DNA from 3 places in the Sphingobium sp. S6 genome. Region 1 is predicted to be linked to each of the others. Evidence: riboswitches for the same ligand, from Rfam matches in the RefSeq annotation. Region 1 holds a riboswitch; each other region holds the start of a gene.
What was found. Region 1 has a riboswitch for cobalamin ahead of SPHS8_RS18210 (DUF1636 domain-containing protein). Riboswitches for the same ligand answer to the same signal wherever they lie in the genome.

Region 2: another riboswitch for cobalamin. It lies ahead of SPHS8_RS15920 (TonB-dependent receptor); the one in region 1 lies ahead of SPHS8_RS18210 (DUF1636 domain-containing protein).
Region 3: another riboswitch for cobalamin. It lies ahead of SPHS8_RS08185 (TonB-dependent receptor plug domain-containing protein); the one in region 1 lies ahead of SPHS8_RS18210 (DUF1636 domain-containing protein).

What each region holds. Positions count from the first base shown of each region.
Region 1 is NZ_CAJHOG010000012.1:52,846-58,630, reverse strand. It holds gene cobU (bifunctional adenosylcobinamide kinase/adenosylcobinamide-phosphate guanylyltransferase) at 1-24, opposite strand, end outside; gene cbiB (adenosylcobinamide-phosphate synthase CbiB) at 24-983, opposite strand; gene SPHS8_RS18230 (threonine-phosphate decarboxylase) at 946-1,923, opposite strand; gene SPHS8_RS18225 (adenosylcobinamide-GDP ribazoletransferase) at 1,920-2,630, opposite strand; gene SPHS8_RS18220 (histidine phosphatase family protein) at 2,627-3,193, opposite strand; gene cobT (nicotinate-nucleotide--dimethylbenzimidazole phosphoribosyltransferase) at 3,190-4,206, opposite strand; gene SPHS8_RS18210 (DUF1636 domain-containing protein) at 4,203-4,610, opposite strand; cobalamin riboswitch at 4,767-4,956, opposite strand; gene SPHS8_RS18205 (formate dehydrogenase accessory sulfurtransferase FdhD) at 5,004-5,785, opposite strand, start outside.
Region 2 is NZ_CAJHOG010000007.1:21,251-27,035, reverse strand. It holds gene SPHS8_RS15925 (hypothetical protein) at 1-115, opposite strand, end outside; gene SPHS8_RS15920 (TonB-dependent receptor) at 348-2,306, opposite strand; cobalamin riboswitch at 2,547-2,793, opposite strand; gene SPHS8_RS15915 (hypothetical protein) at 3,002-3,181, opposite strand; gene SPHS8_RS15910 (LysR family transcriptional regulator) at 3,362-4,255, opposite strand; gene SPHS8_RS15905 (malate synthase G) at 4,367-5,785, shown strand, end outside.
Region 3 is NZ_CAJHOG010000002.1:214,978-220,762, forward strand. It holds gene SPHS8_RS08185 (TonB-dependent receptor plug domain-containing protein) at 1-1,566, opposite strand, end outside; cobalamin riboswitch at 1,734-1,995, opposite strand; gene mobA (molybdenum cofactor guanylyltransferase) at 2,023-2,556, shown strand; gene cobA (uroporphyrinogen-III C-methyltransferase) at 2,758-3,540, opposite strand; gene SPHS8_RS08200 (nitrate reductase) at 3,527-5,785, opposite strand, start outside.

The DNA.
Region 1 (5,785 bases):
GAGCATTTTCTGCCAAGCGTCCATCAGCGAAATCCTTCGGTTGCCGCAGTCATGAGCCAGAGCAAGGCGCAAGCCCGGATATAAAGCGAAAGCGCCGCGCGCGCGGCGGCGGGGGTGGCTTCCGCACCCTCCCCGCCAATCCAGGGTTTGGCATGAAACTCCCCCTCATAGGCGATCGGCCCGGCGAGCCGGATATGGAGCGCGCCCGCCATCGCCGCCTCCGGCCAACCCGCATTGGGAGAGGCATGGCGGCTATGATCGCGCCACAAAATACGCCAGCCGCCCAAGCCGCCCAAGCAGATGAGGAAGCCCGACAAGCGCGCAGGGATGAGGTTCAAAAGGTCATCAAAGCGGGCGGCGGCCCAGCCAAATGCTGCGAACGGTTCTTCCCGGTGCCCGATCAAACTGTCGGCGGTGTTGACGGCCTTATAAGCCCATATGCCGGGAAGGCCGCCGACGAGCAGCCAGAAAAGCGGCGCAACGACGCCGTCGCAGAAGCTTTCCGCGAGGCTTTCTATAGCGGCGCGCGCAACGCCTGCTTCATCCAGCGCGGCGGTGTCGCGGCCGACGATGTGGCCGACGGCGCGGCGGGCGGCGAAGAGATTGCCAGCCTCCAGCGCCTGCACCACAGGCAAGACATGATCGAACAGGCTGCGCTGTGCGAGAGCAGGCCAGGCCGCAAGCGCAAGCCCCACCCAGGCCCAGGAGCCGAGCAGATGGCGAAGAAGGCGATCGGCACCCCAGGCGGCCGCGATGGTGATCGCCAGGAGGATCAGCAGCGTGAGGATGCCACCTGTCCGGCGGCGCGGGGTGCTGAAGCCGGGATGATTCAGGCGGCGTTCGCAGGCGGTGATGATCCGGGCGAAGGCACCGACCGGATGTCCGACGCGCGCGTGCAGCCTGGCTGGCCAGCCGAGAACTGCGTCGAGGAAGAGCGCGGCCAACTCAACCAAGGGCTTCGTCCAGCCGGGCCAGATCGACATCGCCGGCAGGAAGGCCGAAGCGTAGCCAGTGGGGATAATCTTCGAACGGACGCGTGAGAATCGCTTGCCGGGCAAGGCGATCGAACAACGAAGCAGCGTCTGGCGTATCGATCAGGCGGAATAACGGGCAATCGCCGCGCGGACTGAAGCCGTGGCGGATGAGCAGCGCGTCAAGGCGGGCCGCGCGAGTGGTCAAGCTCGCGACCGTCTCGTCGATCCAACGCCGGTCGCGATAGGCGGCCCGGCCGAAATCGATCGCCGCGGCGGATAGCGGCCAATCTCCCAGCAGGCGGCGGCAGGCAGCGACAATGGCGGATGGCCCGAGGAGGAAACCCAATCTCACCCCCGCCAAGCCGAAGAACTTGCCGAAGGATCGGAGGATGATCAGGCTTCGGTTATCGGCAACGTCGCTGGCGATGCTGACGGCAGGCATGCAGTCGGTGAAGGCTTCGTCGACGATCAGCCAACCGCCCCGCTTTTCCTGACGGCACAGAAGCTGCCGCATCTGCGCCCGCGTGTAGAGGCGGCCATCAGGATTGTTGGGATTGGCGAGGAGGAGCGCGGTGCTCGGCGGTGCGGCTTCCGGCTGCTGCAAGGCATGCATATTCGGGAAAGCCTGCGCATGGGTGCGGTAGGACGGTTGGATGTGGCAGGCGGGCGCGTCGATCAGATGGCGAAGCAGGCGCAGACCGGTCTCGCTGCCGGGTAAGGCGCAGATATGATCGGTGGTAACGCCGAAATGGGCGGCAGCGGCTTGTTCGAGATCGGCGAGTGCTGCGGGATCTGGGAGCGATCGCCAATCGGTCTTTATCGCAGCCGCGCCGGGCCAGGCGAGCGGGTTTATGCCGGTTGAGAGATCGATCCAGGGAAAGCGCGCCTCCTTATAATGCTGACGCGCAGCGGTGAGGCGCCCGCCATGCCAGTGGAAGATGCCGCTCATCGCGCCAGCACCAGCGCGAAGAGCAAGCCGCTTTCAACAAGCTCTATGCCCGCGCCATGGCCGTCTCCCGAAATGCCGCCGATGCGGCTGCGCAACCACCATGCCCAGAATGGGATGAAAAGGGCGGCGGACAAGAGTGGGGGGATTATCAGGCAGAGGGCTGCGGCAAGCATCACCCAACCCAGCAGATGCGAAGCGCCGATACCGTCGCGGAAGCGGCTGGCGAGACCCTGGTGAAGCGGCGGGAGCCAAAGGGTCCAGGCGAGCGGGCCGATCCGGGCTGCGAAGGGCACGGCGACAAGGGCTAGCGGCGGGACATGCTCCGCGCACAGGCGGAGCAGGACCAGCTTTGTGAGCAATTGCAGGGCGATCGAGACGACGCCGAAGCTGCCGATGTGCGGATCAGCGAGAACGGCGGACAGCTTTTCCCGGTCATGATGCGCTGCTCCGGCTCCGTCGGCCATGTCGCCCAGGCCATCGAGATGGAGCGCTCCCGTCATGGCCACCCAGGCAATGAGGCTGAGCAAGGCGGCGATCCAAGGATCGCTCTGCAAGCCCATTGTCATGGCGGCGGCGATCGTCAGGCCGACGATGATGCCTGTTGCGGGGAACCAGCGGATAGCGGCGGCGAAGTCGTTTTCGTCCGCGCCTACGTTCGGGAGCGGCAGGCGGGTCATGAGTTGCAGGGCAAGGATGAGGCGGGTCATGTCACGAGGCCTGTGATCTGCGCGCCGGGATTGTCTCCGGGCCAGAAGCGCAGCGTGAGCACCGCCGAATAGGGGAGATCGATCGCCCAGGCCTGTTGATAATTCAGGCCGCAAAGCGCCGTCAGCGCAGCACGGATCGGTCCTGCGTGCGTGAGGATGAGGGTGGGCTCCCCTACGTCGCCCAGTGCCGCGCTAACACGGTGGCAGAGGCCGGACCAGCTTTCGCCGCCTGGCGGAGGATAGTCGTCGGGAGACGACCAGAAGCGGGCAGTGTCGCCGGCTGGAAGCGTGGTGGGGTCCATGCCCTCCCATTCGCCAAAGTTCAGTTCGCGCCAGCGCGGGTCGATCCGGTGGGCGGCTTGACGATCGATGGCGATCAGCGTGGCGGGCGTGCTGGCGCGTGCCAGGCCGGAGCTGGTCAGACAGTCGAATGTGAGCGCGCGTGATCGATCGATGCACAGCTGCATGGCGGCTGGATCAGGCGGCATGTCCGTGTGACCGAGCAGAAGTCCGGGCGTTTGTGGTGCTCCATGCCGCATCAGGTGGAGCGTCAACGGGCTCATAGCGCGCCCGCGACGGCGGCTTGCGCGAAGGTCGCCATATGCGCATGCGCCGCGAGGGCCGAGCGGACGAGCTGTGCCGCGACGGCCGCGCCGCTTCCCTCGCCCAAGCGCATGCCGAGGTGCAGCAGCGGGTCAAGGCCCAGCTTTTCGAGCAACCGGGCATGGCCTGCTTCGGCTGAGCAGTGGGCGGCCAGGCAATGTTGAGTGATGGCGGGATTGTCGCGCGCGAGGGGAGCGATCGCGGCGCCGCAGATAAAGCCGTCGAGCAGCACCGGCACGCGCATCATCCGCGCGGCTAGGATCGCACCTGCCATGGCGGCGATCTCCCGACCGCCGAGGCGGCGAAGCGTTTCGAAGGCGTCGGTGCAATGGGATGCGTGCAGGGCGAGCGCGACGCGGACGGCTTCCGTCTTGCGGGCGAGGGCTGCTTCGTCGATGCCCGTTCCCCTCCCCGTCCAGTCCTGCGCCTCGCCGCCGAAGGCGTGAAGGCACAGCGCGGCGGCGGGGGTGGTGTTGGCGATGCCCATCTCTCCGGCGAAGAGCAGTTCGCAATCTTCAGGCACCACGGCAGCGCCTGCGTTCAGGGCTTCGAGGCACTCGGCCTCCGTCATGGCGGGGGCTTCGCATATGTCGGCGGTGGGCTGTTCAAGGGAAAGCGGGACGATCACCAGATCGGCTCCGCAAGCGCCCGCAAGCGCATTGATCGCCGCGCCGCCAGATTGGAAGTTAGCGACCATCTGCGCAGTGACGGACGCCGGAAAGGCGCTGACGCCACGCGCGGCAACGCCGTGATTGCCGGCGAAGATGGCGGCGCGGATACGGTCGGCGCGCGGACACTCGCGGCTCTGCCAGCCCGCCATGAAGAGGGCAATTTCCTCCAGGCGGCCTAGTGATCCGGCGGGCTTCGTCAAAGAAGCCTGCCGCGCCGCCGCAGCGTCGATCGCCGTCGCGTCGCTGCCAGGAAGTGTGGCGAGCGCGGCCTGAAAACCGTCGCGGTCCTCAAAACGGATCATGTGCAGACAAAGCCCTCGGGCGGCGTCCGGACGATGAAGTGCCCCTTCACCCCTTGCGGCCATTCGGCGTAGCGCACGACGCCCTCTTCGCTGGCGCCATGGCGCAGGGCATAGTCAAGGATGGCGCGCGCGGCATCCGCGTCCGGGGTGAAGTCGCCCAGCACATAGCCGACCTTGCCAGGGCCGCGCACATGGACGGTGCAATGCCGCTGGCAGGCGAAGAGGCAGGGCATTTCCTGCACGGCGATCGCTTCATAGGCAGGCTCCTGCGCCTGAAGCCCGCGCATGGCATCGACCAGCAGCGCACCGCCGCGCCGCCCTTCGCTGTCTTCCCGTTGGTCTGCGGACAGGCGGCAGGTCGAGCAGACGACCACCGACGCGCTGTTTTCGACGGCACGCAGCATCAGCGGCACGCTTTTATAATCATCTGAACATGAAAGACCGGCATCATGGCCCTCCCTGCAAAATCGAACCGCAACGGCCCTGACCGGCCAGTGGCGGGCAAGGCGATGGCTGTCGTCCGCGGGGAACCCCGTTCGTCCGGCACACCCTGTCCGGTCGAAGAACGACTGCGGCAGGCAGGTCTCCTGGCTCACGGGTCGATGCGCATCGGCCGCCTTCTCGGGAGATACTCCCCCAATGGCTGCGTGGCCGGTCCACTCACCGCTTACAGTTGCAGGGGCAGCGCGGGCATTGCACCCGACTTCCCTTTTGATCCCCAAACGGGGAACCTGTCGCGGCGCTGCTGATAATGAGGCAGGACCAAGCCCGCAAGCGGTAGATGAAGCGGCGCCTCGTCAGCCGGGCAGCCCGCCTGCCGCCAGCATGGCGTCTGCCCGGGCCAGCACGATGATCGGCAACCCGGCGCTGGCGGCGCGTTCGGCAGCGAGGCGGGTGGGGGCGGATATGGTGACAAGCAGCGGGCAATTAGCGAGCGCGGCCTTCTCCACCAGCTCATAGGAACAGCGCGAGGACAGTAGCGCAAAGCCGCCATCCCATGACAATTGCCGCCGCCGCATCGCCCCGATCAGCTTGTCGAACGCGTTGTGGCGGCCCACATCCTCATAGGCGAGGCGGATTGCGCCATCTGCCCCCGCCAGGGCAGCGGCATGGACAGCACCGGTTTGCCGATTGAGCGGTTGATGCGCGGCAAGATCGCCCAACGCCCGGAAGATAGCCGCCCGGCCTGCGGTCGAGCGGGCTGTCACGGCGGGCAGGGGCCGCAGCGCCTGCTCCAGATTTTCGACGCCGCATAAGCCGCAGGAGGAATCGGAGACGCGGTGACGGACGCGGCCGAGCAGTCCCTCCACCCGCTCCGGCGGCAGCGTGGCGCGGGCGACCAGGCCCTGCTCCGTTACATGGACGTCAACGTCGAGCGGCGCGTCCGATGGCAGGACCAGCCGCTCGGCAAGCGCGAAGCCCTGAACCAGTTCGGCCACGTCCCCTGGCGTCGCCATCAGCACCGCATAGCCGATGCCGTTGAACTCGATCGCGACGGGCATCTCCTCCGCCAGATCGCGCTCCACGAACGATGCGTCGCCCTTTGGGCTAATGCGGGTGAAGGAGAAGGGAAATGGCA
Region 2 (5,785 bases), on a different contig from region 1:
GCCAGATTTTGCAGGCGACCAGTTGTATTTCGGTTTCCTTGGGCGCGCGCTGCGCTTCCAGGCAGTCGCGCAAGATGGCGTGAAAAACGGCGCCCCGCAAAGGTGGGTGGGTCATGGACATCCTCTCCTGGCAACTGATTCTTTGTCCAGATTGCCGTAGGGGAAAGTTGCACAGCGGCGAAAGCCCGTCAACCATAGCCCAAAATTTCCACGCTGAAGTTCATGGCCTTTAACCTATTTAAATAAAGACTTTCCGGCTTTTACTTTACGAACACTTCCGTCCCATAAGTAAGTCGTTGATCGCGAAGGCCGGTCTCTTGCCAATGACCAGCCTTCGCTTCCCATTGTCAGAAGAGGAACTTGATCCCGCCGCGCACCGTTCGCGGTTCGACGACGCGGCTCAGCCGTCCTTCGACCGGCTCCGCATCGGCGGCGGGGATGTAGGATTCGTAATAATAGGCGATGTCCTTGTCCCGGCTGCCCAGGATATTGAGCAGTTCGGCATAGATCTGCACCCGCTTCCCCTTCCAGGCGGCGCGGGCATTGACGACAGTGCTGCCGGGATCGCGCACGCTATTATCCTCGATCAGGGGAGAGGGCCCGAGATGGCGGACGCGGATGCTGGCTTCCCATGGATCGAGGACGATAGCCGCCCCGGCGGACGCTGCATTCCTGAAGGCGTTGGGGATATGATCGCCATTGGTGTAGCGGCTGTGGCTGGCGGTGTAATTGCCGTCGAAGGCAAGCCAGGGGAGTGGCCGCCAGAAGGCGACAAGCTCATAGCCATGGCGGCGGCTGGCTCCGCTGGGTTCGACCGCGTTGGAATCGCCGACGAAGCGCAACTCGCTTCCGACGTTCAGCCACCAATAGGTTGCGGTGAAGGTGAAGCCGGGAAGCTGAAGGCGGCCGCCCAGTTCCTTGCCGGTGCCGCGCACGAGCATGGGAACAGGCGTGTCCACATTGACCGCGCCGCGCGCGTCATTGGAATGGAAGCCCCGGCCCCAATTGGCATAGAGTTCGACCTGCGGCGTGATCGCCCACGCGGCCGACGCCTTGGGCGAGACGAGCGTGTCCGAACCGCTGCCTTCACCCAATGCGGCGGCAACGGCGTCCCGGCTGCGGACATCATAATGATAATAGTCGCCGCGCACCCCGCCGGTGATGCGCAGGCCGGGAAGGGGCGTGACGGTCGCTTCGCCATAAAGCGCGGCCGAGCCTTGGTTGACGCGATAGCGGCCAAGCGAGGAGAGGAAAGCGCGCCCTGCGGTTCGGTTGACGCCGACATTGCCGATCGCGTCATAACGGTTTTCCGTGCCGAGCTTCAGTTGCAGCGCGGGATCGGCATCCCAGCGCTTTTCGCCCGTGAAACCGAGGACCCAGCGGCGGTCGAATTGCTGTATCTGCGCGCTGGTGCCGTCGGGGTCGGTGTAGGTGGGGTTGGAGAACATCGTCCAGTCGTAGAACTGGGCGTACAGATTGGCGCGCCATGTCGGCTGAATGGTGGCGAGATTGCCGATAATGCGGGTGGTTTCACCGCGCGCGGACGGATCGGGCGAACAGAAGATATCGGGGCAGAGCGGCGTGCCGACGATGCGCTCAGGGATTTGCTCGGTCGGGCGCCATGTCGCGCGATAGGCGTGGAGCGTGGCGTCGATCTTTCCGGCCCCTGTGGGGAGCGTATATTTGGCGAAGCCCGCATAATGGCGCAGATGTTCAGGCTCCTGCCATGGCCCGTCATAGGCCTTGGCCTGCGCGACCAGGGTGAGATCGCCCGCGCCCGCCCTTACCGTCCCGCCCGACGCCAGCCTGCGCCAGCCGAAGGATCCGCCCTCCGCCGAGACCCATGGCCGGTCATAGCCGTCGATCGTGGTCATATAGGCCGCGCCTGCAAGCGCGAAGTCGCCGCCATCGGCGCGATAGGGACCTTTGCGAAAATCCTCCCGCGCGATGATTTCGGGGATGAGCCCATTGAGGTCGAGATAGCCCTGGCCGTGGCCATGGCTGCGGAAATTCATCTGAACCGCGTCGATATAGGTGGTGAAGTCCGACCCATGGTCGAGGTTGAAGCCGCGCAGGAAATATTGATTGGCCTTGCCGCTGCCCGAATGCTGGGCCGCGACCATGCCCGGCACGGCTTCGAGCAGTTCGGCGACGCGCAGCAGCGGGCGGACGAGAAGGTCAGCACCACCGACGCTGCCTTCGCTCGCCGCATGGGCGGTGCCGATCTTGTCCTCGCCCCGGCCGAAGACGATGATGGCGCTGGCGTCTTCGCCCGCATCGGCCGCTTCGGCGGCAAAGGCTGGCAGGGGGAGGAGAGTGGCGGTCAGCGCCCAGGCGGCGCGGTGGAAATGATCGGGAAGTTTCACATCATGCACTCCGGGCGTCTGGCGACATCCGGCAAGAGACCTGTCGTCAGGCGACGACCGGCGCACGCCGACGGCCGGACGCCCCCAAGGCGGCCGCCAGCGTCACCGAAGCGGCCTCTTGCCGCTCGTTCGTCGCTCAGACGGAGTTCACCGTGCCGCGGCCATCCCCTGGACCAAGGCAAGAGCGACCAGACGCTGGCAGGTATCCTGGCTCGCGGGTCATCGCTTGATGCACGGCCTTCCCAGGCCTCGCAGGATTTAGCGTCCGGCCCAGTGACTTGCCCCAACCTGCCTGTGAGGTGGGGCGATGTGCATCGCGCTCGCCGCTTACAGTTGCAGGGACAGCCCTGGCTTGGGGAGGCGGATGCCTCCTTCACCATGTTCCCTTTTAAGCCTCTTTCGAGGCACCGGCGCGATCATGCCCGGGGGGTTGCCCCGGGTGAGGGGGCGATAGCGGAGGTGGGGGTGTGGGGCAAGGGGGGTGGTGGGGATTGCTCCCTCTCCCCTTTAGGGGAGAGGGGTGGGGAGAGGGGGCGACGGCTGAGCTTTGTGTTCCCCTCTCCCGCCTTCGCTTCGCTCGGCACCCTCTCCCCTGAAGGGGAGAGGGAATTGGGGGTGCTGGGCCTTCGCGCCAATCAGTTCAGGGTCGTGCAGCGTTCTCGCTGGAGGCGGAGGGCCATGGCCTGGTAGCGGACGGCGCGTTCATTGTGGAGGGCGATGGTTGCCTGGTCGGCGCCGCGCAGGCGGGCTTCCCTGGCTTGCCGCGCTTCCTGGGCGGCGCAGGCGGAAAAATGTGACGCGTCATTGGGGCGCATGGCCCATATCCTCTCTCAAGTTTCTTATGGCTCGAACGATAACATCGGCCTGTTTCCCGCTGCAATTACGCAGGTTAACGCCGGAAAGCTTCTATTTTTTGACAGGAGCCTGGCGAATTTTCGCATAATGGAATTTTGGCTTTTCAGCGGGTTGAGCGGGAGCCCGCCTACCTTTTTCTGTCAACCGCCCCTGTTCCACGGCGCGTCGCGGAAGCTTTCGCGCAAGAATGCGATGAAGGTGTCCACGGCGGCAGGGCGGCCCGCCGCGCGGGGGTGGACGGCGTGGACGGCGAGGTCGGCGGGGCCTTCCCAAGGTTCAAGGACGCGGACGAGGCGTCCGTCCGCGATTAGATCGCCCACGTCCCAGAGCGAGCGCAGGGCGATGCCGACGCCGGTAAGGGCGAGTTCGCGCACGATTTCGCTGCTGTTGGTGCGGACATGGCTTTGGCCGTCGATCAGCTTGCGCGCGCGCCCGTTGACCAATCGCCATGGCAATTGTCCTTCGGCGGCGAGCAGAAGGTGGCGCGAGAGGTCGGCGATCCTTTCCGGCGTGCCGTGGGCGGCGAGATAGGCGGGGCTGGCGCAGAGGATGCGGCGGTTGGCGGCGAGATGATGCCCCTCCAGATGGGCGGGAATGTCGCTGGTGATGCGGATCGCAAGGTCGATCCGTTCAGCGAGCAGGTCTTCATAGGCGTCGGACAGGTTGAGTTGGAGGTCGACGCGCGGATGCTGTTCCAGGAAGCGGCCGACATGGGGGGCGACATGGAGGCGGCCGAAGGAGGTGGGGGCGGAGATGCGCAACGGGCCGGATGCGGCGCGGTGGCGGTTGGTGACGCGTTCTTCCGCCTGGGCAATGGCGTCGAGGATTGCGACGAGGTCGCCGTGAAGGCTGGCGCCCTCTTCCGTCAGGGCGAGGCGGCGCGTGGTGCGGTGGATCAGGCGGACGCCGAGGCGGGCTTCGAGGCGAGAGAGACGTTTCGACATCATCGCGGGCGAGATGTTGAGCATGCGGCCAGCGGCTGAGAGGCTGCCTGCTTCCACCGCGCGGGCGAAGAGAAGATAATCGGGGTCCATCGATGATCTTTTCCTGTGGGGAACAGATGCTTTGAACCTTTATCGTCTAGTGCGAGGATGGCGGCGGGTCTATAGATTTTGGCCATAGTTTTTCGCGATGGAGAGTTGCCCATGGACGGTATGATCGAGAAATCGGGCCTGATGGTGGCCGCCGAACTGGCGCGCTTTATTGATGAGGATGTGCTGCCGGGGACGGGGATCGTGGCGGATGCGTTCTGGCGAGGCGCTGCTGCGATTTTCGCGCGGTTCGCGCCGCGCAATGCGGCTTTGCTGGAGAAACGCGATGCTCTTCAGGCGCAGATCGATGCCTGGCACGGGGAGCATGCGGGACGGCCTTTCGATGCGGAGACCTATCGGGCTTTCCTGACGGAGATCGGCTATCTTGTGGCGGAGCCTGCGCCCTTTTCCATCGGGTCGGGCCGGGTGGATGCGGAGCTCGCGACGCTGGCGGGGCCGCAGCTGGTGGTGCCGATCCTGAATGCGCGCTTCCTGTTGAACGCGGCCAATGCGCGTTGGGGGAGCCTGTATGATGCGCTGTACGGGACGGACGCGATCCCGGGCGTGGCGGCGGGCAAGGGCTATGATCCGGCGCGGGGCGCGCAGGTGATTGCCTGGGCCAAGGCGTTTCTGGACCGGGCGGTGCCTCTGGCGGAGGGGAGCTGGGCGCAGTGGGCTGGCGGGGTGCCGGTGTTGCGGGATTCTGCTCAATTTGCCGGGCGGGCGGGGGATAATATCCTGCTGCGCAATCATGGGCTGCATATCGAACTGGTGATCGATGCGGGGCATCCGATCGGGCGGGATGACCCGGCGCATTTGGCCGATGTCGTGCTGGAGTCGGCTTTGTCGACCATCTGCGACCTGGAGGATTCGGTCGCGGCGGTGGATGCGGGGGACAAGGTTGGGGCCTATGCCAACTGGCTGGGGCTGATGAAGGGCGATCTGGAGGACAGCTTCGAGAAGAATGGCGCGATGATGACGCGGCGGCTGAATGGCGACCGGTCCTATGTTGCGCCGGATGGGAGTGGGTTCACGCTGCCGGGGCGGTCATTGCTGTTCGTGCGCAATGTCGGGCATTTGATGACGACGCCTGCGGTGCGCTTGGCGGATGGGGCGGAGGCTCCGGAAGGGATTTTGGACGGGATCGTCACCAGCCTGATCGCCTTGCACGACATTCGGCGCGGCGGGCGCTTCGTCAACAGCCGGGCGGGCAGCATCTATATCGTGAAGCCCAAGATGCATGGGCCGGAGGAGGCCGCCTTCACCAATGATCTATTCGATGCGATCGAGGATCTGCTGGGGCTGGAGCGGCATCAGCTGAAGGTCGGCGTGATGGATGAAGAGCGGCGGACTTCGGCCAACCTTGCCGCCTGCATCCATGCGGTGCGGGACCGGATCGTGTTCATCAACACCGGCTTTCTGGATCGCACGGGGGACGAGATCCATACGTCGATGCGGGCGGGGCCGATGATCCGCAAGGGCGAGATGAAGGGCGCGGCGTGGATCAAGGCCTATGAGGATCGCAATGTGCAG
Region 3 (5,785 bases), on a different contig from region 1:
ATTGGCCGGACGCCGTAGCAGGCGCAGACCTTCGTCGGGGCTTCCCGGCGAACGATCCCGTGCATCGACATAGCTGTAAGCCGCCGTAACGGTCAGCGCATCGACCGGCCGCAGCGCGATCGACCCTTCGACGCCTTTTGCCCGCGTGCAACCGACATTGCCGTATGCGGCGGCGGCAAAGGTGATCTGATCGCGCGTGTCACGCAAAAACGCCGTAACGGAAATCGTCACGCGATTATCGTCGAAGCTCTGATCGAAGCCGATATCGTAGCTTTTGGAACGCTCCGGCTCCAGCGCCGCATTGCCAAATATCGGCGCATAAAGCTGATAGAGCGAGGGTGCCTTGAAGCCCTCGCCATAGCTGAGGCGGAAGTTGGTCGCGCCCTTGTTAGGCGTGTAATTGGCATTGGCGCCGAAGGTGGTCGCGCCGCCGAACTGGCTATGATCATCATGGCGAACGCCTCCGGTGAGCGAGAGGCCGTCGACCGGCTGTACGACCGCGAGCGCATAGACGCTGTCGATATTGGCCCGCGCGCTGCCCGGCGCGAAGGGACCGAAGGAATCAAAGTCGGGCCGTTCATGTTCGTAGCCGAAGATGATGCGGGCCTGATCCACCGGCTTATAGACGCCCTCATATTCAAAGCGCAGGGTCGTACCGCTATACCCCTCCCTCGCGTCATCGCCCCGGAACGAGAAGTAATCGCGGTCCGTGCGCGACCATGTGACTGCTGCCCGGTTCTGAAGCTTTCCATCGAACAGAGCGGCGTTCAGACCTGCATAACCGATATATTGATCGACCTTGCTGGTGTCGGGCGTGTCGATCGGCGCGCCGAAGAACATGTCCGTGTCGAGATCGGAATGGATATAGTAGCCGCGCAGATCAAGGCTCAGGGCATCGGTGAAGCTTAGCTTGAGCTTCGCGTTAGCGGCGACATTTTCATAGCCGTCTCGCTCGGTGCCCCCCGCAGCGGACGAAATGCCATCCGTGCGGAAATAAGCGACGCCAAGCCCGCCTGACGCGATGCCGCTTGTGCCGGAAACGTCCGCCTTGGCGTTCAGCGTGTCGGCATAGCCATAGTCGACCGAAACCGTCCCTCCGAAATCTTCACTGGGGGCGCCGGTCATGATGTTGACGACGCCGCCGATCGCCTGGCTGCCGTAGACCACCGAATTGGAGCCGCGCAGCACTTCGATGCGGCGGATGTTGCCGGTCAGCAAATTGCCGAAATCATAGGCGTCGCCGATGCTGCTCGGATCATTGATCTTCACGCCATCGAGCAGCACCAGCGTTTGCGTCGTTTCCGCGCCACGGATCGAAATGCCGGTGACGCCGCCCACGGCATCGGCGCGGTTGAAACGGACGCCGGGCGTGGTGATCAGCAGGTCCGCGATGCTGACATTCTGGCGCGTCTCGATGGTCTTTTCATCGATCACCGTCACGGCCTGCCCGACTTCATCGGTCGGCTGCTCGATGCCGAGCGCGGTGACAACGATTTCGTCTGCATCTTCGGCAAGCGCGGGGGTGGCCGCAAGCAGCGCCAGCAGTGAAATTCCGGTCTTGAACATTTTCTGTCTTCCCTGAGCGCCATGCGACATGAGGCCAGGGCTTCCGCGCGAGCGGCCGGTGCACGAGGGAGGGAGACGCCAATCCCGTCACGCGCACCGATGCGGCCCTGCGCCGCTTCGTCGCTCAGACGGAAAACCGTGCCCGGGCCGATCCCTGGACCCAAGGCAAGAGCGACCATGCGCCGGCAGGTCTCCTGGCTCGCGGGTCGTCGCGGCGATGCACGGGCCTTCCCGGACGCGTGTCCAGTGGCTGGTCCCCCTCGCCTTCCCCTTTTGAAGGCATGCGGGTTTCCGGGTGCATCGCGCTCACCGCTTACAGTTGCAGGGGCAGCTGCGGACTTGGACGGATGAACCGTCCCCACCGCATTCCCTTTCCGGCGCGATCTTTCGTGAACGGTTGCCCGCTCACGCCGCGCGCCATAGGGGAAAGCGAGGGTTCTGCCAAGGAGTGGATCGATGCGATTACTGGGCGCTGTGCTTGCCGGGGGACGATCCCGTCGGTTCGGGAGCGACAAGGCGCTGGCGCTGATGTCGGATGGGCGCATGCTGATCGACCATGCGGTGGCGGCGATCGCGCCCCATGTGGAGGCGGTGGTGGTCTGCGGGCGGACGGTCGAGGGGATGACCAGCCTCTCCGACCGGCCCGCGCCTGATATGGGACCGCTGGGCGGGCTGAACGCGGCACTGCATCATGCGCGGGACGAAGGCTATGACGCGGTGCTGACGACCGGGTGCGACATGCCGGTCTATCCGGCGGCGTTGGTGGAGGCGCTGGCGGGAGAAGGCGCTGCGGTGTTGAAGGGGCAGCAACTTGCCGGTTTCTGGCCTGCCGGGCTTGCGGATGATCTGGACGCGCATCTGGCTGAGGAGAATAGCCGGTCGATATATGGCTGGCTGGAGCGGATCGGCGCGCGGATCGTGGAGCGGGCCGATATCGTCCTGCCGAATATCAATCGACCGCAGGATCTTGCCGGGTTGCCAAAAAACTAGCTGCGCCGTGCTCCTGCGAAGGCAGGAGCCCAATTCAGAGGACGGGACTGGGCTCCTGCCTTTGCAGGAGCACGTTGCTTATCGTGCTGAGCGGGTTGCACCCTATCGCCGAGCTGAACTTGCCGAAGCCCCCTCCCTTCCTTCCAACTAAGTTCGGGGGCGTTCGGCAAGCTCAGGGCAAAGGTCGCGGAGAGCCGGTCTTCAAAGCTGAAGAGCGACGCTGGCTGCGGCCTCTACTGGCATGGACGTGCCCGCCACCGCCTCACCAATCAGAAGCAGGGTCGGATCTTCGTCGCTGATCGTCGCGACCAGGAAGGCAAGCGCCGACAGCTTGCCCCGAATCAGCCGTTCGGTGGGCAGCGATACATTGACCGCCACCATCACCGGCGTTTCGGGATCGCGCCCGGCGGCGATCAGCTGGCGGCTGATCTCGCCAGCTGCGGCGCGGCCCATATAGATGCCGAGCGTGCCGCCCGGACGGGCCAGCGTTTCCCAGTCGAGCTTGAGCGGTTCACCGGCTTTGAGATGCGCGGTCACCAGCGTCAGGCCGCGCGCCTTGCCGCGCAGGGTGAGCGAGGCGTTGCCGCTTGCCGCCGCCGCGCTGGCGGTGGTGATGCCGGGGCAGATGTGAGTGCGGATGCCGTCAGCGGCGAGATGCTCCATCTCCTCCGCCGATCGGCCGAAGACCGACGGGTCACCGCCTTTCAGGCGCACGACGCGCTTGCCTGCCTTGGCAGCGGCGAGGAGGAGGTCGTTGATGCTTTCCTGATCCTTGCTGTGACGGCCGGAACGCTTGCCGACGCTGACGCGCTGTATGCTTTGCGGGATGAGGTCAAGGACGCCGGGGCCGACCAGCGCGTCATAAAAGACGATGTCAGCCGCCGCCATCAGCTTTTCGGCCTTGCGGGTCAGCAGATCCGGATCGCCCGGCCCCGCGCCGACCAGCCAGACTTCACCGGGGGCGATAAGTTCATTCGGCTGCATGGAGCGTCTCCTGCGGAATTTGGGCAAGGATATTGGCAAGCGCGGGGCGGCAGGACCCGCAATTGGTCCCGGCGCCGATCGCCTTGCCGATGGCGGGCACGTCGACCAGGCTCTGTTCGCGGATGGCGGCCATTATCTGATTAAGACCGATGTCGAAGCAGACGCAGATGGTCGGCCCCTTGTCGGGCTGACTGCCGGGCCCGCGCGCGGCGAGGACGGACGCCCCCACGCCTTCGACTTCCAACTGGCTGATGAGCCAATCGCGCGACGGGAGCAGCCCTGTGCGCGTGACGATCAGGATACCCGCGAGCTTGCCATCCTTGATGATCGCGACGCGGCGGGTGCCGCGTGACATGTCGATGGCCTCGACCCGGTCGCCCTTGGGCAGGCAGGCTTCGAGCCGGGCGGGATCGCCATTGCCCGCGACCTCGTAAAGCGCGCCGCCCGGCACGGTGACCTTTGTCGCCCACAGACAGGGAACCCTGGCGGGCTGCTCGCCGCGCAGGATCAGGAAGCCCTTCCACTCGGTCGCGACCTTCTCGATGCTGGCGGGCGTCAGCTTGAAGCCGGGCTGACCGGAATGCGGATCGACCAGCGGACGGGGCAGCAGGCCGGTGCGGCCGCCGGTCGATATTTGATCGGTCCAGTGGATCGGCGTGAAGATTTCGCCCCGGCGCTGGCCATCGCTCAGCCCAACGCGGAAGATGCTATTGCCCTGCGCGGTCTGGACGCGCGCCAGATCACCGTCGCAGATATCGAAGTCCCCGGCGTCCTGCGGGTGAATCTCGACCAACGGCTCCTCCCGATGACGGGCGAGCTTCGCCGAAAGGCCGGTGCGCGTCATCGTGTGCCACTGGTCGCGATAACGGCCGGTGTTGAGCGTCATCGGCCACTGTTGGAGCGGCTCCTGAAGATCCATCTGCTTGGCGAGCACCAGCCGCGCCTTGCCATCGAGGGTGGAGAAGCGACCATCCGCGAAGGGCTTGTCGCCACCCCAGCGGAAGGGCTCCATCGCCTCATAGGCTTCATTCCCGATGGTCGCCTGCGCGCGGAGGTTGAGCAGCCGTGCGCCATCATTCTGATAAGCGGTCAGGCGCGCATGTTCACGCCAGATGTCGGCGGGCCGGTCATAGGCGAAAGCGTTGCGCCAGCCCATGCGACGGCCGACTTCCTTGATGATCCACCAGTCGGGCTTCGCCTCGCCGGGCAGCGCCAGGAAAGGACGCTGGCGGCTGATGGTGCGGTCGGAATTGGTGACGGTGCCGTCCTTCTCGCCCCAGCCAGCAGCGGGCAGGCGGACGTCGGCATGAACGCTGGTGTCGGTGTCGGCGATGATGTCCGAGACGACGAGGAAGGGCACGGCCTCCAGCGCCTCGCGCACGCGGTTCGCGTCGGGCAGCGACACGGCGGGGTTGGTGGCCATGACCCAGAGCGCCTTGATCCGGCCTTCGTTGATGGCGCGGAACAGGTCGACGGCTTTCAGGCCCGGCTTGGTCGCCATGGTGGGCGCGGCCCAGAAGCGGCCCACGCGTTCCACATTCTCCGGCGCGAAGTCCATATGGGCCGCCAGCGTCGAGGCGAGGCCGCCGACTTCGCGGCCGCCCATGGCGTTGGGCTGGCCGGTTATGGAGAAGGGCGCAGCGCCGGGCTTGCCGATGCGGCCGGTCGCGAGGTGGACGTTGATGATCGCGTTGACCTGATCAGTACCGCGGATCGACTGGTTGATGCCCTGGCTGAACAAGGTGACGGTGCGCGCGGTGGCGGCGAACAGCTTGAAGAATTGCTCCAGCAGCGCGGGCGCGATGTCGCAGGTCTTTGCCGTGGTCCAGAGATCGTGGCCGGTGCGGATATGCTCCCAGAAGCCTTCGGGCGCATTGAGATGGTCGGCGATGAACGCAGGGTCGGTGACGCCTTCCTGATCGCACCAGGCGAGCAGGCCGTTCATCAGGGCAACGTCGGTGCCGGGCTTTACTGGCAGATGCAGGTCCGCGCCCTCGCAGGTTTCCGTGCGGCGTGGGTCGATCACGACCAGCTTGGTCCCGCGCTCCGCCCGCGCGGCCTGAATGCGCTGATAGACGATCGGGTGGCACCAGGCGGTGTTGGATCCGACCAGCACGATCAGGTCGGCTACGTCCAGATCGTCATAGCTGGCGGGCACGATGTCCTCGCCAAAGGCGCGATTATGACCGGCAACCGCGCTCGACATGCAAAGGCGGCTGTTGGTGTCGATGTTCGCCGTGCCGAT